Regions from separate parts of the Streptomyces sp. NPDC026301 genome, predicted to be linked through region 3. Evidence: riboswitches for the same ligand, from Rfam matches in the RefSeq annotation. Region 3 holds a riboswitch; each other region holds the start of a gene.

The links. A riboswitch is a leader RNA that binds a small molecule or an ion and turns the genes downstream of it on or off. The one in region 3 is predicted to bind cobalamin.
Region 1: linked by a shared signal. The riboswitch ahead of ACZ4MH_RS17890 (ribonucleoside-diphosphate reductase subunit alpha) and the one ahead of ACZ4MH_RS05870 (prenyltransferase/squalene oxidase repeat-containing protein) in region 3 are both predicted to bind cobalamin.
Region 2: linked by a shared signal. The riboswitch ahead of ACZ4MH_RS29500 (cobalamin biosynthesis protein) and the one ahead of ACZ4MH_RS05870 (prenyltransferase/squalene oxidase repeat-containing protein) in region 3 are both predicted to bind cobalamin.
Region 4: linked by a shared signal. The riboswitch ahead of metE (5-methyltetrahydropteroyltriglutamate--homocysteine S-methyltransferase) and the one ahead of ACZ4MH_RS05870 (prenyltransferase/squalene oxidase repeat-containing protein) in region 3 are both predicted to bind cobalamin.

The regions. Positions count from the first base shown of each region.
Region 1 covers NZ_JBVHPN010000009.1:165,043-170,407, reverse strand. Annotated here, with positions in the region: gene ACZ4MH_RS17915 (carbon starvation CstA family protein) at 1-442, shown strand, start outside; gene ACZ4MH_RS17910 (YbdD/YjiX family protein) at 490-738, shown strand; gene ACZ4MH_RS17905 (DUF3311 domain-containing protein) at 952-1,221, shown strand; gene mctP (monocarboxylate uptake permease MctP) at 1,317-2,933, shown strand; gene ACZ4MH_RS17895 (GNAT family N-acetyltransferase) at 3,040-3,555, shown strand; cobalamin riboswitch at 3,632-3,763, shown strand; gene ACZ4MH_RS17890 (ribonucleoside-diphosphate reductase subunit alpha) at 3,917-5,365, shown strand, end outside.
Region 2 covers NZ_JBVHPN010000021.1:53,794-59,158, forward strand. Annotated here, with positions in the region: gene ACZ4MH_RS29480 (class II aldolase/adducin family protein) at 1-26, opposite strand, end outside; gene ACZ4MH_RS29485 (lysozyme) at 242-1,018, shown strand; gene ACZ4MH_RS29490 (inorganic phosphate transporter) at 1,201-2,448, shown strand; gene ACZ4MH_RS29495 (hypothetical protein) at 2,480-2,728, shown strand; cobalamin riboswitch at 2,884-3,082, shown strand; gene ACZ4MH_RS29500 (cobalamin biosynthesis protein) at 3,220-4,188, shown strand; gene ACZ4MH_RS29505 (cobyric acid synthase) at 4,185-5,365, shown strand, end outside.
Region 3 covers NZ_JBVHPN010000003.1:6,307-11,671, forward strand. Annotated here, with positions in the region: gene ACZ4MH_RS05855 (ABC transporter ATP-binding protein) at 1-417, opposite strand, end outside; gene ACZ4MH_RS05860 (energy-coupling factor transporter transmembrane component T) at 414-1,577, opposite strand; gene ACZ4MH_RS05865 (SCO2322 family protein) at 1,574-2,302, opposite strand; gene ACZ4MH_RS05870 (prenyltransferase/squalene oxidase repeat-containing protein) at 2,299-3,555, opposite strand; cobalamin riboswitch at 3,734-3,873, opposite strand; gene ACZ4MH_RS05875 (MBL fold metallo-hydrolase) at 3,956-4,993, opposite strand; gene ACZ4MH_RS05880 (aldehyde dehydrogenase) at 5,123-5,365, shown strand, end outside.
Region 4 covers NZ_JBVHPN010000004.1:401,725-407,089, forward strand. Annotated here, with positions in the region: gene ACZ4MH_RS09650 (FUSC family protein) at 1-747, opposite strand, end outside; gene metE (5-methyltetrahydropteroyltriglutamate--homocysteine S-methyltransferase) at 944-3,274, opposite strand; cobalamin riboswitch at 3,431-3,648, opposite strand; gene ACZ4MH_RS09660 (amino acid adenylation domain-containing protein) at 3,827-5,365, shown strand, end outside.

The DNA of each region.
Region 1 (5,365 bases), on a different contig from region 3:
GGTGAAGTCCGGCCGGGTCAAGTGGGCCTGGATCACGGGCATACCGCTGGCCTGGGACGCGGTGGTCACGCTGACCGCGAGCTGGCAGAAGGTGTTCTCCGGCGACCCGAAGGTGGGGTTCTTCACGCAGCGCGGGGTCTATCAGGACGCGATCGACGCCGGGAAGGTGCTGCCGCCCGCGAAGACGATGGACGACATGCACACGGTCGTCACCAACTCCACGGTGGACGGGGTGCTGTCGGCGGTACTGGCCCTGCTGATCGTGGTGGTGATCGCCGACGCGGCCCGCATGTGCATACGCCACCTCCGCACGCCGGACGCGACCCCGCTGCACGAAGCCCCGTACGTCGCCTCGCGCCTCGTCGCCCCGGCCGGCCTGATGGCCACACCGGAGGAGAAGGCGGAGCTGGCGGCGGCCGGGAACGCGGAGGCGAGGAGGTGAGCGGCCCGGCACGGACGGCACACGGAACGCCCCGGTGGGCGGCCGGGATGGCCCGGTGGGCGGGCACGGCGGCTGGGTGGGGGCGCGGGGTCCGGTGGGTGGCCACGGTGGCCCGGTGGGGGCGCGGGGTCCGGTGGTACGTACGGGAGTTGACCGGCGAGTCGGCGTACGACCGGTACGTCGAGCATCTCCGCCGGCACGCCCCGGACGCCCCGGTGCCCACCCGCGCCGAGTTCGAGCGCCGCAGGACGGACGCGCAGGAGGCCGACCCCCGCTCGGGCTTCCGCTGCTGCTGAGCGGGGGGGCGGCTGAGGAGGAGGCGGTGGGGGTGGGGTGGGGGCGGGGGGGAGCCCCCCCGAAGCGCAGCCCCCACGCCGCCCCGCCCCCTCCCGCCCCCGCCACCCAAACCGTTTCCGTACCGATATGCGGACAGCTGGTGACGGCGGGAGCTTTGGGCGCTTAGATTTCCTGGCCTTACATATGTGATCGCCAGGGATGGAGCAGCGGATATGTCAGAGCCAGCCGAAACACCCCGTTCCGGGCCGATCGTCACGCCCACGCGCGTGGTGGCCGGCCTCTGCCTGCTCGCTCCGTTCGTGGCGATGCTCTGGGTGAGTTCGTACGCGAAGGTCGAACCGACGCTGATCGGCATCCCGTTCTTCTACTGGTACCAGATGCTGTGGGTGCTGATCTCGACGGCGCTGACGATGACCGCGTACAAGCTCGTGCAGCGTGAGCAGCGCGGGCTTCGCGCCCGTAAGGACGGTGCGTCGAAGTGATGACCACGGCAACGAACTTCCTGGCCACCTCGGTCGCCCCGGCCACCCCGACCATCCCGGCCGGAAGCGCGCTCGCGGCGGACGCGACCGGCGGCGTGAACGGCATCGCGCTGGCCGTCTTCATCTTCTTCTTCATCGCCGTGACGGTCATGGGCTTCCTGGCCGCCCGCTGGCGCAGGGCCGACCAGTCCGACAACCTCGACGAGTGGGGCCTGGGCGGCCGCAGCTTCGGTACGTGGGTGACGTGGTTCCTGCTGGGCGGCGACCTCTACACCGCGTACACCTTCGTCGCCGTGCCCGCGGCGATCTACGCGGCGGGGGCGGCCGGCTTCTTCGCCGTGCCGTACACGATCCTCGTCTACCCGTTGATCTTCACGTTCCTGCCGCGGCTGTGGTCGGTGTCGCACAAGCACGGGTACGTCACCACCTCGGACTTCGTGCGCGGCCGCTTCGGCTCCAAGGCCCTGTCGCTGGCCGTCGCGCTCACCGGCATCCTCGCCACGATGCCGTACATCGCGCTGCAACTCGTGGGCATCCAGGCGGTCCTGGACGTGATGGGCGTCGGCGGCGGCGAGAGCACGAACTGGTTCATCAAGGACCTGCCGCTGCTGATCGCCTTCGGCGTGCTGGCCGCGTACACCTACTCCTCCGGGCTGCGCGCGCCCGCGCTGATCGCGTTCGTCAAGGACGGCCTGATCTACCTCGTCATCGCGGTGGCGATCATCTACATCCCGATCAAGCTGGGCGGCTTCGAGCACATCTTCCACACGGCGGGCGACGCCTTCGCGCAGACGAACCCGGCCACCGGCAAGCCGCGCGGCGAGCTGGCGAGCGGCCCCAACGCGCAGTGGGCGTACGGGACGCTGGCGCTCGGCTCGGCGCTGGCGCTGTTCATGTACCCGCACTCGATCACGGCCACGCTCTCCTCGCGCAGCCGTAACGTGATCCGCCGCAACACCACCATCCTGCCGCTGTACTCGCTGATGCTCGGCCTGCTCGCGCTGCTGGGCTTCATGGCGATCGCGGCCGGGATCAAGGTGCAGAACGGGCAGCTGGCGATCCCGCAGCTGTTCGAGAACATGTTCCCCGACTGGTTCACGGGCGTGGCGTTCGCCGCGATCGGCATCGGCGCGCTGGTGCCCGCCGCGATCATGTCGATCGCCGCGGCGAACCTCTTCACCCGCAACATCTACAAGGACTTCCTCAAGCCGGGCGCCACGCCCGCGCAGGAGCACAAGGTCGCCAAGCTGGTGTCGCTGCTGGTGAAGGTCGGCGCGCTGGCGTTCGTCCTGACGATGGACAAGACGGTGGCGATCAACTTCCAGCTGCTGGGCGGCATCTGGATCCTGCAGACCATGCCGGCGCTGGTGGGCGGCCTGTTCACCCGCTGGTTCCACCGCTGGGCGCTGCTCGCCGGCTGGGCGGTCGGCATGGTGTACGGCACGGTCGCGGCGTACGGCGTGGCGAGCCCCACGCAGAAGCACTTCGGCGGCTCGAACGCGGAGATCCCCGGGATCGGCGAGATCGGCTACATCGGCCTGACCGCGTTCGTGCTCAACGTCCTGGTGACGGTGGTCCTGACGGTCGTCCTGCGGGCCGTGAAGGCCCCTGCCGGCATCGACGAGACCTCGCCCGAGGACTACACGGCGGACGCCGGTGACAAGGGCGTCCAGGTGGACCTGCCGCCGGCCACGGCGGGCGCCGCCCACTAGGTCGTGACCGCAGAGTCCCGCCTGAGCTCATGACGGCCGACGGGCCGCCGGTGGAAACCGGCGGCCCGTTGTCGTACCCCCGGTGCACACTGAGCGCATGGATCCCATGGACATCGTGGTCAGGCGGATACGTACGGAGGAGCACGCGTGGCTGGGCGAGATCACGGCCCAGGCGTATCTCGGTGACGGGCTGCTCGACTTCGGGGAGGACGACGGCTATCTGCCCCTGCTGCGGGACGTGGCGCGGCGGGCCGCCGAGGCGGAGGTGCTGGTGGCCGTGGCGGACGGCGAGGTGCTGGGCGGGGTGACGTTCGTGCCGGCGGGCGGTCCGTGGGCGGACATCGCGCGGCCGGGCGAGGCGGAGTTCCGGATGCTGGCGGTCGCGAAGGAGGCACGCGGCAGAGGCGCGGGCGAGGCGCTGGTGCGCGCGTGTCTGGAACGTGCGCGGGAGACCGAGGGCTGCGCACGTCTCGTGCTGTCCTCCCAGCGCTCGATGCTCAGCGCGCACCGCATCTACCGTCGCCTGGGGTTCACGCGGACCCCGGACCGCGACTGGCATCCGATACCGGACGCCGGCCCGCTGCTGACGTTCGCCCGGGAGCTGACGCCTTCGCAGGGGTGACCATCCGTGCGTACGGCTGCACGGACAGCAGCGTCGCGACACAAGATATGGGAACGCTCGCGCGGGGCGACACAAGATGTATGCTCGTGCTCGCTGTCGCCGCAGGGGAATCCGGTGCGAATCCGGAACTGTCCCGCAACGGTGTGCTGAGTGGGCATTTGTGCCGCGCTCGCCGAGTCCGAGGACCTGCCGACGGTACGTCCGTATCCGTTCCGGTGCGGGCGTCGAGACGTCCGGGCTCCGTGGGATGGGCCGGTGGACGCTGCGTGGTGTGCCCGCGTGCCCGGCAGGGCTCCGGCGCGGCTGCCCGTACGCCTCCGACCGCCCTCCCCCGGCCCCAGCCGAGTGAGGAGAGCACAAGGTGACCATCGCGCCAGCGGAGTCAGCACAAGAGGCGCAGGCGGCACAGGAGAAGCGGGCGGCACAGGAGGCGCGGGCGACGACCGCGCGGCCCGACGACGGCCCCGGTACGGCCCTGCTGCGCACCCTGACCGACCTCACCGCCGACCTGCCGGCCACCGACCCGGGCAAGGTCGCCGCGGCCGCGCTGCGCGGCCGGCACGCCGGCTCGGACGCGGCGGAGCTGCGCGAGCTGGCGATGGAGGCCGCGGCCGGGCTGATCGGCGATGAGCCGCAGTACTCCAAGCTGGCCGCCCGGCTGCTGACCGCCGCGGTCGCCGAGGAGGCCGCGAGCCAGGGCGCGACGGGCTTCGCCGCCTCGGTCGCCACGGGGCACCGCGAGGGTCTGATCGCCGACGGCACGGCGGAGTTCGTCCGGACGCACGCCGCCACGCTGGACGCGCTGGTCGAGGCGGCCCTCCAGGACGGCGCCGACGACCGCTTCGGCTACTTCGGCCTGCGCACGGTCTACTCCCGCTACCTCCTCCGGCACCCGATCACCCGCAAGGTCATCGAGACCCCGCAGCACTTCCTGCTGCGCGTGGCCTGCGGCCTGGCCGAGGACCACTCGGACCGCGCCGTCCAGGACGTCGCCGCGCTGTACGCGCTGACCAGCACGCTCTCCTACCTGCCCTCCTCCCCCACGCTCTTCAACTCCGGCACCCGCCACCCGCAGATGTCCTCCTGCTATCTGCTGGACTCGCCGCTGGACGAGCTGGACTCGATCTACGACCGCTACCACCAGGTCGCGCGCCTCTCGAAGCACGCGGGCGGCATCGGCCTCTCGTACTCCCGGGTGCGCGCCCGCGGTTCGCTGATCCGCGGCACCAACGGGCACTCCAACGGCATCGTGCCGTTCCTGCGGACCCTCGACGCGAGTGTCGCCGCGGTGAACCAGGGCGGCCGCCGCAAGGGCGCCGCCTGCGTGTATCTGGAGACCTGGCACGCGGACATCGAGGAGTTCCTGGAGCTGCGCGACAACACCGGTGAGGAGGCGCGGCGTACGCACAACCTGAACATCGCGCACTGGATCCCGGACGAGTTCATGCGCCGGGTCGAGGCGGACCAGGACTGGTCGCTGTTCTCGCCGGCGGACGCGCCGGAGCTGGTGGACCTGTGGGGCGCGGAGTTCGACGCCGCGTACCGGCAGGCGGAGGCCGACGGAAAAGCGATCAAGGCCGTCCCCGCGCGGACGCTGTACGCCCGCATGATGCGGACCCTGGCGCAGACCGGCAATGGCTGGATGACCTTCAAGGACGCCGCCAACCGCACCGCGAACCAGACCGCCGAGCCGGGCCGGGTCGTGCACTCCTCGAACCTGTGCACGGAGATCCTGGAGGTCACGGACGACGGCGAGACGGCCGTCTGCAACCTCGGCTCCGTCAACCTCGCCGCGCACCTGGGCGCGGAC
Region 2 (5,365 bases), on a different contig from region 3:
ACCGGTCCCGGCTCCCGCTCCGCCATCCCGCCCCACTCCCTCCTGACGTACCTGGGCTCCGCACCGTACCGGCCGCCCCCCGCGCAGCCGCGGCACTGTAAGGCGGACCATTCCCCTCCGGTATCCCCCAAACCGGGATATCTCAGTGGTAACCGGTGATTGGCCGGAGGTCGCCGCCATCTCGGGATCATCCAATAGTCTCTGGGTGATTTGTCATGCACGTCGCCATCCGGGGGGAACCATGGCTCGTGACCACAAAGGTGACCACTCACCGGCCTTACTGCCCCGCCTGACCACCGCCGCCACCGCAACCGCCCTGACGCTGGCCGCACTGGCCGGCGCCGCACTCACCGAACTCGCCGCCGCGAGCCCCTCGGCGGCGTCCGGCGTACCGCACGGCCACGACGTCTCCTCGCACCAGAAGAACGTCGACTGGCCGGAAGCCCGGGCGAACGGCGCGCGGTTCGTCTACGTCAAGGCCACCGAATCGACCTCCTACACCAACCCCTACTTCGACAGGCAGTACGGCGGCGCGCGCAAGGCCGGCCTGCTGCACGGCGCGTACCACTTCGCGGTGCCGGACGAGTCCTCCGGCGCCGCACAGGCCCGGTACTTGCTCAGCCACGGCGGCCGGTGGACGGCGGGCGGCCGGACGCTGCCGCCGGCCCTGGACATCGAGCACAACCCGTACAGCAAGAAGCACAAGTGCTACGGCGTGAGCAAGAAGAAGATGGTCCGCTGGATCTGGAGCTTCAGCGACGAGATCAAGCGGCAGACCGGGCGCCGGCCGGTGATCTACACGACCACGCGCTGGTGGAACACCTGCACCGGCGGCAGCGGCGCCTTCGCGAAGAGCCACCCGCTGTGGCTGGCATCCTGGCACGGGCAGCCCGGCAAGCTGCCGAAGGGCTGGGACTTCCTCAGCATCTGGCAGTACTCCAACAAGGGCGCGCTGCCGGGCGACCAGAACGCCTGGAACGGCTCGTTCGACCAGCTCCGCAGGTTCGCCGCGGGCTAGGAAGCGCCTCGACGCAAAGCACGTTCTGTACACCTCTGGATGAACCCCGAGTGACCGGTGAGGCGCCTCCGCACGAAATCGGCGGGGGCGTCACCACCAGGCCCGTTGTCGTTCATCTTCCGTTCACCCACCCTCCCTACGGTCGTTCGCGTCACTGACCATCGAACTGATTGCCTGGGTGAATGGAACACATCACGCTTCTCATCGGGATCGTGATCGTCACGGCCTTGGTGTTCGACTTCACGAACGGCTTCCACGACACGGCCAACGCCATGGCCACCACCATCTCCACGGGGGCCCTCAAGCCCAAAGTCGCGGTGGCGATGTCGGCGGCGCTGAACCTCGTCGGCGCGTTCCTCTCCGTCGAGGTGGCCAAGACCATCTCCGGGGGCATCATCGACGAAGGCGCCGGCATCCGGCCCGAAGTGATCTTCGCCGGCCTGGTGGGCGCGATCGTCTGGAACCTGCTGACGTGGCTCGCCGGCCTCCCCTCCAGCTCCTCGCACGCCCTCTTCGGCGGCCTGATCGGCGCGACCCTGGTGTCCGTCGGCATCGGCGGGGTCAACGCCGACGCGGTCGTCATGAAGGTCCTCATCCCGGCCGTGGCCGCGCCGATCGTCGCGGGCATCGCCGCGACGGCCGCCACCCGGCTCACGTACCGGCTGGCCCGCAACCGCGCCGACGAGGACACCGCCAAGGGCTACCGCGCCGGGCAGATCGCCTCGGCCGCCCTGGTCTCCCTCGCGCACGGCACCAACGACGCCCAGAAGACGATGGGTGTCATCACCCTGGCGCTGATCACCGGCGGTGTGGTCGCCCCGCACGCCGACCCGCCCCTGTGGGTCATCGCCTCGGCCGGTCTCGCCATCGCGCTCGGCACGTACCTGGGCGGCTGGCGGATCATCCGCACGATGGGCAAGGGGATCACCGACATCCAGCCGCCGCAGGGCTTCGCCGCCCAGACCGGCGCGGCGGTGACCATCCTCGCCTCCTCGCACCTCGGCTTCGCGCTCTCCACCACCCAGGTCTGCTCCGGTGCGGTCATGGGCTCCGGCCTCGGCCGCAAGGGCGGCGTGGTCCGCTGGTCCACGGCGGGCCGGATGGTGATCGCCTGGGGCCTGACGCTGCCGGCCGCCGCGCTGGTGGCCGCGGGCGCGGCCTTCCTGGCCGGCCAGGGCACCTGGGGCGTCACCGCCGTCGCCGTCCTCGGCCTCGCGGTCTGCGGCGCCATCTGGGCCGCCTCCCGCCGCAAGCCGGTGGACCACAGCAACGTCAACGACGTCGAGCCGGCCGGTGTCGTCACCGCCGCGCTGCAGACCGTCACCCCGCCGCCCGCGGGCGCGACCACGGCCGGCGCCGGCTCCATCGACGGCATCCCGGCGCAGTCCCCGTCCGCCTCCCGCTCCCCCGCCGCCTCGGCCGTCCGCTGACGCCGGGCGCTCGCGTTAAGGAACTCACGCCATGAACATCGACTGGGCGGCACTCGGCCAGGTCTTCGGCACCACCCTCGTGGTGACCGTCGGGATGGTGGGCCTGTTCACCCTGGGCATCGTGGGCACGTCCCGCAAGCCCCGCCAGGAGGGCGAGGCGGCCGCCGCGGCGGCCGTCGGCGGCGGCTCCTCCGCCGCGGCCCGCACCGGCGGCTACGCCTGCTTCGCGCTCTGCCTCGCGGCCGTCGGCTACGGCATCTTCCTGATCGTCACCGGCTGAGGCACTCACGCAGCACCTGAAGGCGCCCGGCGCCGCGGTTCCTTCCGCGGCACCGGGCGCCTTCGTCGTCCGCCCGCTTCCCCGGCGCCCGGCCTGTGGTGTCGGCCACATGCTCTGCCATACGCCCGCGTCGCAGGTCAAGGGTGAGTTGACGGGCATTCGCGGCACGTGGTGGACTGCCCGGTGCCATTCGGCGACAGATGAGGAAGTCCGGTGAGAATCCGGCGCGGTCCCGCCACTGTCACCGGGGAGCGCTCCTCCAGAAGAGGCCACGGCCCGCCGCAGACACGGGCTGGAAGGCCGGGGGCAGCGCCGATCCGGGAGCCAGGAGACTCTCGTCGCCCGTCACGTCGAGCCAGGGCGCGGACCCTGAGTGAGGACACACGCCATGCCGGGCCCCGAGCCGAGACCCCTGCCTTCCTGCGCCGTACGCCCGGTACGCGACCGCGTACGGCCGTCCCTCCGAGGCACGACGGCGGGCTGATCCGACGATGCGTGCCGAACACGCCACCTATGCGTGCGGCGCGGCTCTGGGCTTTCTCGGCGACCTGGCCGTGGGCGATCCCCGCCGCGGCCACCCGGTGGCCGCCTTCGGGCGGGCCGCGGGCGCCGTGGAGCGCGGGCTGTGGCGCGACCACCGCGGATACGGAGCGGCGCACACCGCGCTGTGCGCCGGCGGGGCCGCCGTGGGCGCCGCGCTGCTCTCCCGTGCCGTACGCAACTGCGCCCCCGCCCGCATCGCGCTGACCGCCGCCGCCACCTGGGCCGTGCTGGGCGGTACGACGCTGGGCCGGGAGGCGCGCGCCATCGGGAGCGCGCTGGAGGCCGGCGATCTGGACGTGGCGCGCGAGCGGCTGCCGCACCTGTGCGGCCGCGACCCGCAGGCACTGGACGGGCCGCAGATGGCCCGCGCGGTGGTGGAGTCCGTCGCCGAGAACACCTCCGACGCGGTGGTGGGCGCGCTGGTCTGGGGCGCCGTGGGCGGCGTTCCGGGGCTGGTCGCCTTCCGTGCCGTCAACACGCTCGACGCGATGGTGGGGCACAAGTCGGCGCGCTACCGCCGGTACGGCTGGGCCTCGGCCCGGCTGGACGACGTGGCGGGCTGGCCCGGCGCCCGGCTGACCGCCGCACTGGCCACCGTCGCCGGGCCCGACCCGCGCGGCGCGTGGCGCGCCTGGCGGGCCGACGGAAAGCGGCACCCGAGCCCCAACGCGGGCCCGGTGGAAGCCTCGTTCGCGGGCGCGCTCGGCGTACGGCTGGGCGGCACGCTCGCCTACGCGGGGCGGGTCGAGCACCGGCCGGTGCTCAACGACGGCGCACGCGCGGTCGACGGCGCGGACATCGCGCGCGCGGTGCGGCTGTCGCGCCGGGTGAGCGCGCTGGCGCTGGTGACGACGGTCGGGGCGCGGATCGCCGTGGGCGCGGTGCGCGGAGCGCGGAAGGCGAGGAGATCCCGGTGAGCGGTACGGACAGGACTCTCGGTGGCGGCCTGCTGGTCGCCGGGACGACGTCGGACGCGGGCAAGAGCGTGGTCACGGCGGGCATCTGCCGCTGGCTGACCCGCAAGGGCGTCAAGGTCGCGCCCTTCAAGGCGCAGAACATGTCGCTCAATTCGTTCGTGACGCGCGAGGGCGCGGAGATCGGGCGGGCGCAGGCCATGCAGGCAGCGGCGGCCCGTGTCGAGCCGACCGCGCTGATGAACCCGGTACTGCTCAAGCCCGGCAGCGACCGCAGCAGCCAGGTCGTCCTGCTGGGCAAGCCGGTGGGCGAGATGAGCGCCCGCGGATACTTCGGCGGGGCCGAGGGGGCGTCCCCCGGGCAGACGCTGTACGCGGGCCGCCGGGAGCAGCTGCTCGGCACGGTCACCGACTGCCTGACCGAGCTGCGCCGCACGCACGACGCGGTGATCTGCGAGGGCGCGGGCAGCCCGGCCGAGATCAACCTCCGCCGCACGGACATCGTGAACATGGGCATCGCGCGCGCCGCGAACCTGCCCGTCGTCGTGGTCGGCGACATCGACCGCGGCGGCGTCTTCGCGTCCTTCTTCGGCACCACCGCGCTGCTCTCCGCGGCCGACCAGGCGCACATCGCGGGCTACCTGGTGAACAAGTTCCGCGGCGACGTGACGCTGCTGGAGCCGGGCCTGGACATGCTCAAGCAGCTGAGCGGGCGGCCGACGCTGGGCGTACTGCCGTTCCGGCACGGGCTCGGCATCGACGAGGAGGACGGCCTGCGGGTGTCCCTGCGGGGCGCGGTCCGCGAGAGCGTCGTGGCGCCGCCGCACGGCAGCGACGTCCTGCGCGTCGCGGTCGCCGCCGTCCCCCTGATGTCGAACTTCACGGACGTCGACGCGCTCGCCGCCGAACCGGGCGTCGTGGTGCGCTTCGTGGACCGGCCCGAGGAGCTGGCCGACGCGGACCTGGTCGTACTGCCCGGCACCCGCGGGACCGTACGGGCCCTGCAGTGGCTGCGCGAGCGCGGCCTCGCGGACGCGATCGCCCGCCGCGCCGCGGAAGGCCGCCCGGTGCTCGGCATCTGCGGCGGCTTCCAGATGCTCGCCGAGCACATCGAGGACGAGGTGGAGTCGCGGGCCGGGGCCGTCGACGGGCTCGGACTGCTGCCCGTACGGGTGCGGTT
Region 3 (5,365 bases):
GATGGCCCGGTCGCGGAGGCCGGCGAGGCCGAGGAGGTCGAGGGTCTCCTCGACGCGGCGGCGCATCACGTCGGGCGCGAGGCCGAGCGATTCCATGCCGTACGCCAGCTCGTCCTCGACGGTGTCGGTGACGAAGTGGGACAGCGGGTCCTGGCCCACCGTGCCGACCACGTCGGCCAGTTCGCGCGGCCGGTGGGTGCGGGTGTCGCGGCCGTCGACGGTGACCCTGCCGTGCAGGGTGCCGCCGGTGAAGTGCGGTACGAGGCCGGAGACGGCGTTCAGCACGGTCGACTTGCCGACACCGGACGGGCCGACCAGCAGGCAGAGTTCGCCCTCGGGGACGGTCAGGTCGACCCCTTGGACGGCGGGCGCGCCCGCGTCCCCGTAGGTGACCGACACCTGCTCGAACCGGATCACGTCGTCTTCTCCTTCGGGTTCTTCGTACGCCGCTCGTCGGGTGGTACCGGGGCGACGAACGCCGGCACCAGCCCGACCAGCACCGAGAGCGCGGGCCAGAGGGGGAGCTCCGGGGCCGTCAGCGGTACGGCCGGCGGGTGCAGGGCGGCGGGCGCGTACGAGCCCGCCCAGATCATCAGCGCGGCCACCGCCGCGCCGGAGCCCGCGACCAGCCAGGCGCGCGGGCCCCAGCGGTCGGGCCGGTAGCGGGTGCGGACCGAGCGGCGGCCGCCCAGCCACAGCCCGGCGAGCGCGGCGGCGAGCCCGGCGGCCAGCACCGGAAGTCCGTAACCGGCGCCCTGGGCCGCGAGCAGTCCGTACGTGCCGGCGCAGATGCCGAGGAGGCCGCCGAGCGTGAGGGCCGTGGTGGTGTGCCGGACGGCGCGCGCCACCTGCGCGGTACGCCCGTACCCGCGGGCGTCCATCGCCGCCGCGAGCGCCACCGAACGCTCCAACGCGCCCTCCAGCACCGGCAGTCCGACCTGGAGCAGTGCCTTGACACCGCGGTCGGGGCGGCCGCGCAGCCGGCGCGCCGCGCGCAGCCGCTGGACGTCGGCGACCAGGTTCGGGGCGAAGGTCATCGCCACGACGACGGCCACGCCCGCTTCGTAGAGCGCGCCGGGCAGGGACTTCAGCAGGCGGGCCGGGTTGGCGAGCGCGTTGGCGGCGCCCACGCAGATCAGCAGCGTGGCCAGCTTCAGCCCGTCGTACAGCGCGAAGAGCATCCCCTCGGCGGTGACCCGGCCGCCGATCCGCACGCCGCGCGCCCAGTCGGGCAGCGGCACTTCGGGGAGCGTGACCAGGAGGTGCGTACCGGGGACGGGCGAGCCGAGTACGAAGGCGAAGACCAGCCGGATGGCGAGCACGACCAGGCCGAGCTTGACGAACGCGCCGTAGGACCGGGCCCAGGGCGCGTCGGAGCGGCGGGCCGCGACCACGTATCCGGCGACGCCGATGAGCAGGCCGAGGAGCAGCGGGTTGGTGGTGCGGGACGCGGCCGTCGCCAGGCCCAGCGCCCACAGCCACCACGCGCCGGCGTGCAGCGCACGCCCCCGCGTGGCGAGGGGAGCACGCAGCCGGGCGGGGGCGCGCAGCCGGGCGGGGGCTCGGGTGCCGGTCATCCGCGCCGGCGCCGGGCCTGCCACACCGCGGCGGCGCCGAGGACGGCAACCGCGGCGATGCCGCCCATCAGGCCGGCGGAGGGCCCACCGGCACCGGTGTGCTCGCCGGAGCCGGACGCACCGGAGCCGGACGCGCCACCATCGGGCGCCGCGGACCCGGTGGACCCGGTGGACTCGCCGGAGCCCTTCGACGACCCGCCCGCCTGCTCGGCGCAGCCCTTTTCCGGATAACCGGCTATCGCGCACAGCAGCGCACTGGAGTCGTACCGCAGCGGCGCCGCGACCGCGGCCAGCGCGTCGCCCGCGCTCGCGTCCTCGGGGACCCGCGCGCACTCCGTACGGGCCGCGGGCGGGTTCTCGCCCTTCGGGGCGTCGGCCGCCGTGCCGAAGTCGAGGACGACGGCGACCCGCTTGCGGCCGTCCGCCGCCTTCGTGCCGCCGCAGACCGCGTCGAAGTCGGCGGCCGCGCGCGGCTTCGTGGCGCGCGCGGAGTCGGCGCTGACGGTGAAGCGGAAGCCGGCCACGCCGCCGTCTGCGGGGCGGGCCGTCGAGGGCCCCTCGGTGGCGTACGTCCAGCCACCGCCCCCGTGGGCCGCCGCGTCCGCCGTCCAGAAGGACCAGTAGCGGTACTCCTCGGCGTGCGCGGGCGCGGCGGCCAGGCCCGTGGCCGTGCCGGCCAGGGCCAGGGCGCCGATGCCGCGTGCGATACGGACGGCGCTGCTCACAGCTGGTTCTGCTTCCGGCGGCCGCTCACCAGGAAGCCGATGCCGGCGCCCGCCGCCAGGCCGACGACCACGACCCACCACACGGAGATGCCGCCCTCGTCCTGCTTCTGGTCCTTGCCGTCCTGCCGGGCCGAGGCGGCCGCCGGCTTCGGGCCGGTCGCGTTGAGCTTCGTCACCAGGTCCGTGCCGCCGAAGTCGTGCGGGTCGCCGCCGGTGGCGTGCGTGGCGAGGATCAGCTGCGCGTACGCGGCCGGGCCGCTCTGCTTCGCCCAGGCCGCCGAGTGCCCGCGCAGCCAGCCCAGCGACCGCTTCGCCTCGTCGGCACGCCCCGCGGCGGCCAGCGCGACGACGGCGTCGGCGGTGTTGCCGACGTCCGGCTGCGCCTCGGCGCCGGGCATCGCGGACATCAGGTGGTGGCCGTGCGCGTCCAGGACGGAGACGAGGTGGGCCGCGCCGTCGGCGGCGGCCGCGTGCGGGTCCTTCGCGGCGTCCTCGCAGGACGCCGGCTTCGCGGCGTCCGCACCCGGCTCGACGACGAAGCCCTTCCCCAGCGCCCCCAGTACCGCGGCGGCCGTCGCGTCCTCATTGGCGGCGAGCTTCCCGTCCTTGGCCTGGAAGGCGAACGCGCCGCGGTCCTTCTTCTTCGCGTCGCAGCCGAGCCGGAAGGCGAGCAGCCCGTCGTACGGCGACGTGCCGCCCTTCTTGGCCGTCACCGACTCGGGCTTCGTGCCCGTGGCGGCCAGCGCGCCGATCACCACCGAAGTGGAGTTGGCGTCGCTCGGGGCGCCGGCGGCCGAGCCCCAGCCGCCGTCGTCGTTCTGGGCGGACTTCAGCCAGGAGACGCCCTTGCGCACCGCGTCCGCATGCCCGCCGACCGCGGCCAGCGCCTGCACGGCGGCGGCCGTCTGGTTGGTGTCCCGCATCGTCTTCGCGTCGCAGCCCTGCTTCGGGTCGGCGCGGTACGCGGTGAACGCGCCGTCGGCGCACTGCTGCCCGGCGAGCCAGTCCACCGCCGAGTCCGCCGGGCGCACGCCCGCGGTGTCCTGCGCCAGCAGCGCCAGCGACTGCCGCCAGACGCCGTCGTACTTCGGGTCCGTGCTGCCGTACAGGCCCTTCGGGAGCTTGGGGGACGCGGCGGGCGCGGGGTCGGCGGCGAACGCGGCGGGGGCAGCGGCCGCGCACAGCACGGCGGCGGCCAGGGCCGCGGCGCAGCGGCGCGCCGGGGCGGCGAGGGAGCGGGCCGTGATGGCCATGGGGTCGGTGCCTCTCGGTCGGTTCGCGGGGTGCGCGAGGTGGGAGGTCACGCAGCCGTACTCCGCCGCACCACGTCGCGCGCGGCGCGCGGGCGCGGTGGCACCGGGCTCAGCTCCGTATACCTCGACGGTGCCGCGCGCCGGACGGCCGATGAAGGGCGGCCGTACGGTACGCGGGAGCCTTGGGCGTGCCCCGCCGGGCGTTCCGGCTCGCTCCGGCGCACGGATGCGCGCCAGGGCTCACGGCTGCGGGTCAGCGCCGGTTTTCCACCGGCTTCCCCCGGTCGGGCACGAATGAACTTGTCCGGACCACTTTAACCGGCGGGTAGCGGCCGGTCTCCGGCACGTGCAGAAGGGCTGCGTGGCCGCCCGGGCCCACCGCCTCCGGCAGCCGCGTGCCTCACACCGCCCGGTACGTCACCGGTTCCGAGCCCGGCACCGGCTCGGCCAGCCCCGCCTTCACCAGGCGCCGCAGGTGCGCCTCGGCCTCGGAGACGGCGATGGTGCGCGAGCCGTACGGGATCTCCTCCCACGGGCGGTTCCACGTCATGGTCTCGGCGAGCTGCCAGGGCGTGAGCGGGGCGGCGAGCAGGGCGCGCAGGCCGCCGAGCCGTTCCTCGTGGTGCGCGACGAGCTCCGCCGCCCGCTCGGCGGCGCCGGTGAAGGCGTGCTGGTGGGCCGGGAGGACCTCGGCGACGCCGAGCCGCGCGATCCGCTCCAGGGAGTCCAGATAGTCGCCGAGGGGATCGGTGACCGTCGCGTCGTCCGGGTCCTCGTACAGGCCGACGTGCGGCGTGATGCCCGGCAGCAGGTGGTCGCCGGAGAAGAGCCGGCCGTGCCCGGGGCGCGCCGCCGGGTGCGCCTCCTCCAGGTGGAGGCAGACGTGGCCCGGTGTGTGGCCCGGCGTCCAGACCGCGCGCAGCCGCCGCCCCGCGAGGTCCAGCAGCTCGCCGGGGACGATCTCGCGGTCCGGGAGCGCGGGACGCTGGTCCGGGAGCCCGCGCGTGCGCCCCTCGGCGCGGGCCGCGTAGAGCGGCGCGAGGTGGTCCTCGGGCGCGCCAGCCGAGGCCAGTTTCGCGATGACGTACGTCAGCCACGTGCCCGGCTCGGCCTCACGGGTGCGGCGGACGACCTCCGTGTCGGCCGCGTGCATCGCGATCCACGCGCCGGACGCCTCCCTGACCCGCGCCGACAGACCGTGGTGATCCGGGTGGTGGTGAGTGACCAGGACGCCGTGCAGATCGGCCACGTCGGTGCCGCAGGCGGTGAGCCCGGCGGCGAGGGCGTCCCAGGAGTCCGGGTCGTCCCAGCCGGTGTCGATCAGCACCGGGCCGCGGTCCGTCTCCAGTACATGGACGAGGGTGTGCCCGAGCGGGTTGTCCGGTATGGGCACGGCGATGCTCCACACCCCGCCCCGGTGGTCGATCACGTGCGGCATGTCCTGCCCCTCCCGGCCCGCACGCCGTCGCGTGCCTCACCGTTGCCCACTATAGCTAGAACTGGTATCAGTTCTGATGCAGCGTCAGATTTACGTCACGTATCGCGGTGACCGCGGGAGGCGGAGTCGATGGCCGATCTGATCGAGCACGGACAGCTCTACATAGGCGGCGAGTGGGTCGATCCCGCAGGGCGGGACACCATCGAGGTCGTCTCCCCGCACACCGAGCAGGTCATCGGCCGGGTGCCGCACGCCTCCCGGGCCGACGTGGACCGCGCCGTCACGGCGGCCCGCGCGTCCTTCGACTCCGGCGTCTGGGCGGACACCCCGCTCGCCGACCGGATCGCGGTGATCACGCGGATCAAGGACGCG
Region 4 (5,365 bases), on a different contig from region 3:
GATCGTGTCGGCACGCTCGGCGCTGCGCGCGTTCAGCAGGATCACGCCCAGCCGCTCGGCGGCGATCTCGGCGTCCGCGATGCGGCGCTGCAGCCGCGCCGCCGTGGCCTCGTCCCGGGTCCCCTCCTCCAGCCGGCCCTGGATCATCAGGGCCGCCTCGTGCAGCCGGGCCGTGCGCCGCCGCAGCGTGTCCAGGACCTTGTCCAGGTCGTCGGGGCCGGCGTCCAGCAGCTCGAGCTGGGCCGCCAGCAGCTGCGCGAGCCGCGCCCGGAACGCCTCGCGGAGCCGCCCCAGGGTGCGCTGGGGCGTCTCCGGTACGACGGCGAAACGGACGACGGCGCTGCACGCGAACGCGACGGCCAGCGTCAGATACAGCTCCGGCAGCGCGCCGACGGTGGCCTGGACGAACAGCGAGACGAAGTAGACCTGGAAGCCCATCAGGCCGAGGGCCGTGCCGCGGTCGCCGAACCGCCGCCCGTACACCGCGCCGAAGATCAGCAGCACGAAGAAGACGTCACCGGCGATGATCCGGGTGTGCAGCAGCGCACCCAGCGACATCGCGGCGAGGGCGACGGGCAGGCCGCACGCGAGCGTGACGGCCTGGCCGCGCACCTCCTTCTCCTTGATCGCGAAGGTGGCGACCATGGCCGCCATGGCGCCCGCGACCATGTGCGTGACGTCCGTACCGAGCAGCGCGAGGACGGCGAGGGCCAGCACGATCGCGCCGACCGTCCGCAGCCCCGCCATCAGCCGCAGCAGTCCCGGGTCGGACGCCGCGAAGCGGTCCCAGGTGCGGATGGAGGCCCGCCGTGTCGCTGCTATCACGCTGCCGTACTCTCCCGAAGCTCGCCATGATCCATGGAGGCCCCAGCATCCCACGAGTCACGCCCCGGTACCGAGGTCGGTGCGCGCATCGCTGAGTCCGGCAGCGCCCTCGAAGGCGTCAGGCGGTGTCCTCCCGCGCCGTGCGCGTCCGGCGGACGCGATGGGCCGCCGCGACCAGGTTCTCCAGTGAGGTGCGCGTCTCCGGCCAGCCCCGGGTCTTCAGGCCGCAGTCGGGGTTGATCCACAGCCGCTCCGCGGGGACGGCCGTCAGCGCCGCGCGGATCAGGGCCTCGATCTCGTCGGTGTCCGGGACGCGCGGTGAGTGGATGTCGTACACACCCGGGCCGACCTCGCGCGGATAACCGGCGGCGGCCAGCTCACCGGCCACCCGCATGTGGGAACGGGCCGCCTCCAGGCTGATCACGTCGGCGTCGAGGTCGTCGATGGCCGGGAGAATGTCGCCGAATTCCGCGTAGCACATGTGCGTATGGATCTGGGTGTCGGGGCGCACGCCGCCGGTGGCGAGCCGGAACGCCTCGGTGGCCCAGGCCAGATAGGCGGCGTGGTCGGCGGCGCGCAGCGGGAGCGTCTCGCGCAGCGCCGGCTCGTCCACCTGGACAACCGAGGTGCCCGCCGCCTCCAGGTCGGCCACCTCGTCGCGCAGCGCCAGCGCGACCTGGCGCGCGGTGTCGGCGAGCGGCTGGTCGTCGCGGACGAAGGACCAGGCGAGCATCGTGACGGGACCGGTGAGCATGCCCTTGACCGGCCGCCCGGTGAGCGACTGCGCGTACCGGGTCCAGCGCACCGTCATCGGCTCCGGGCGGGAGACGTCGCCGGCCAGCACCGGCGGGCGGACGTAGCGGGTGCCGTAGGACTGGACCCAGCCGTGCCGGGTGGCGAGGTAGCCGGTCAGCCGCTCGGCGAAGTGCTGCACCATGTCGTTGCGTTCCGGCTCGCCGTGCACCAGGACGTCGAGCCCGGCCTTCTCCTGGTACGCGACGACCTCGCGGATCTCCGCCGCGATCCGCTCCTCGTACGCGTCCTCGTCGATCCGGCCCGCGCGCAGATCGGCGCGTGCGGTGCGCAGCGCGGACGTCTGCGGGAAGGAGCCGATGGTGGTGGTCGGCAGCGGCGGCAGGCCGAGGTGGGCGCGCTGGGCCGCGGACCGCTCGGGGTAGGGCTGGGAGCGCCGGCAGTCGGCGGCGGTGACGGCCGCGGCGCGGGCGCGCACGGCGGGGTCGTGGGTGAGCGCGGCGCCGGTACGGGAGGCGAGGTCGGCGCGGTTGGCGGCCAGTTCGGCGGCGATGATGCCGGTGCCGTGCGTCAGCCCGCGGGCCAGGGTGACCAGCTCGGCGGTCTTCTGCCGGGCGAAGGCGAGCCAGCGGGCGATCTGCGGGTCGATGTCGCGCTCGGCGGCCGCGTCCAGCGGGACGTGCAGCAGCGAGCAGGAGGCCGCCACGTCCACCCGGTCGGCGAGGCCCAGCAGGGTGCCGAGGGTGGCGAGTGACTTCCCGTGGTCGTCGATCCACACGTTGCGGCCGTTGACGACGCCCGCGATCAGCCGCTTGCCGGGCAGGCCGCCGGCCGCCGCCAGGTCGTCCAGATTGCCGGCCGCGGCCTCGGTGAAGTCCAGCGCCAGCCCCTCGACGGGGGCCTTGGCCAGTACCGGCAGGGCCTCGCCGAGACGTCCGAAGTAGGTCGCGACCAGGAGCTGCGGGCGGTCGGTGAGGGCGCCGAGGTCGCGGTAGGCGCGGGCCGCGGCGTTCAGTTCGGCCGGGGTGCGGTCCTGCACGAGCGCCGGTTCGTCCAGCTGGACCCACTCGGCACCGGCGGCGCGCAGGTCGGCGAGGACCTCGGCGTAGACGGGCAGCAGCCGGTCGAGCAGGGTCAGCGGCTCGAAGCCGGGGTCCACGCCGGGGGCCGGCTTGGCGAGCAGGAGATAGGTGACCGGGCCGACCAGGACGGGGCGTGCGGTGTGGCCGAGCGCGCGGGCCTCGCTCAGCTCCGCGACCTGCTTGCGGGAGTCGGCGGCGAAGACGGTGTCGGGGCCCAGCTCCGGCACCAGGTAGTGGTAGTTGGTGTCGAACCACTTGGTCATCTCCAGCGGCGCCGCGTCCTGCGTGCCGCGGGCCATGGCGAAGTACCCGTCCAGGGCGTCCGTTTCGACGGCGGCGCGGTGCCGGCGGGGGATCGCGCCGACCATGACGCTGGTGTCCAGCACGTGGTCGTAGTACGAGAAGTCGCCGGTCGGTACCTCGTGCAGGCCCGCCTCGGCCAGCTGCCCCCAGACGGAGCGGCGCAGTCCCGCGGCGGTCTCCCGGAGCGCGTCGGCGGTGACGCGGCCCTTCCAGTACCCCTCGACCGCCTTCTTCAGTTCCCGGTCCGGCCCCTGCCGGGGATAGCCGTACACGGTGGCCCGTACGGCCGTGGCGGTGTTCTTGCTGGTCACGTTGCTCTCCTTCGCGAGCGTGTCTCCGAGCGCCCGGCGACGGGCGAGAGCGCGAAGGGAGTGCACAGCGGACGGGACGCCACGCACTCGTGTGCCGCGTCCCTGCTGTACGCCGACCCGCCCTCGAGGTCACCGGAAGGACCGCACACGACGGGGGCCGCGTGCGGGCAACGGGCAGGTCTTCGGACTCACGAGCACGTCCACCCGAAGGTAGACACCTACTGGCCGTCGCTTCCCGGACCCGGTCGGATCCAGTGCGTATGACGGCGGTCGTTCCCGCTCACCGCTGCGGGGCAGTCCCGGATTCCCACCGGGTTCCCTCTTACGACGCGCCTGCCTGGCGGACAGGGCGAACCAGCTGCAGCGATCAGGTTATGCCCTGTCGCCGTCCACGTGCCATCCCCCGCTGTGTGCGTACGCCGTGCCGAGTGTCGTCGGGCAGCCCCGCGCGGAACAGGTCGGGGGTATCGGGCCGACTGTCCGACAAGCTGACCTGACGTGTCGTCAGGCAGAGTGCCGAGATGTGCCGCACGCGCCCCTTATCGTGCGCTTATGAGTCAAATGCCTGATTCCGCCCGTGACCGGATCGCCATCATCGGCATCGGCTGCCGCCTGCCCGGCCACGCCAACGACCACCGGGCGTTCTGGCGGAACCTGGCCGAGGGCCGGGACTGCATCGTCCCGACCCCGGCCGACCGGTACGACGTCACCACCCTGGGCAGCCGGGACCGGGCCAAGCCCGGGCGGCTGGTCGGCGGCCGCGGCGGGTACATCGACGGCTTCGACGAATTCGACCCGGCGTTCTTCGGCATCAGCCCGCGCGAGGCCGCCCACCTCGACCCGCAGCAGCGCAAGCTCCTGGAGGTCTCCTGGGAGGCCCTGGAGGACGGCGGCCAGCGCCCGGCCGGCCTGGCGGGCCGCGACATCGGCGTGTTCATCGGCGCGTTCACGCTGGACTACAAGATCCTGCACTTCGCCGACCCGGACTTCCTGGCGGCACACACCGCGACCGGCACCATGATGACGATGGTGTCGAACCGCGTCTCGCACGCCTTCGACTTCCGCGGCCCCAGCGTCTCCCTCGACACCGCCTGCAGCTCCTCCCTCGTCGCCCTGCACCTCGCCCGGCAGAGCCTGCTGCGCGGCGAGACCGACCTCGCGCTGGCCGGCGGCACACTGCTGCACAGCGCGCCGCAGTACACCATCGCCGAGACCAAGGGCGGCTTCCTCTCCGTCGACGGCCGGTCGCGCGCCTTCGACGCGGCGGCCGACGGCTACGTACGTGCCGAGGGCGTCGCCGTCGTGGCACTGAAACGGCTGGCCGACGCGGTGCGCGACGGCGACCCGGTGCACGCCGTGGTGCTCGGCAGCGGGGTGAACCAGGACGGGCGGACCAACGGCATCACCGTGCCGCGCGAGGACGCCCAGGTGGACCTCGTACGGAAGGTGTGCGCCGAGGCGGGCGTCGCGCCCGGCAGCCTGCAGTACGTCGAGGCACACGGTACTTCCACGCCCGTCGGCGATCCGATCGAGGCCCGGGCGCTCGGCCGCGTCCTGTCCGCGGGCCGCCCGCCCGGCGCCCCGTGCTACGTGGGCTCGGTCAAGACCAACATCGGGCACACCGAGGCCGCCGCCGGCATCGCGGGGCTGATCAAGACCGTGCTGTCCCTGAAGCACGGGAAGATCCCGCCGCACCTCAACCTGGAGCGGCTCAACCCGGCCCTCGACGCGGCCACGCTGCCCTTCGAGATCCCGGACCGGCTGGTCGACTGGCCCGCGCACGACGGGCCGGCCCGGGCCGGCGTCAACTCCTTCGGCTTCGGCGGCACCAACGCCCACGTACTGCTGGAAGAAGCACCGGCCCCCGAGGCGGCCCCGCGGCCCGAACCGCCGCAGCGCAGCCGTACGATCCTGCCGCTGAGCGCACGCCACCCGGACGGCCTGCGCGCACTCGCCGCCGGTCTCCGCGCCGAGCTCTCCGGCGCGCACGGCACGCCGCCCGATCTCGCCGATGTCGGCCACACCCTCGCCCACCGCCGCGAACACCATGCGCACCGGCTCGCGGTGACGTACTCACCGGCGGCGCCCGAC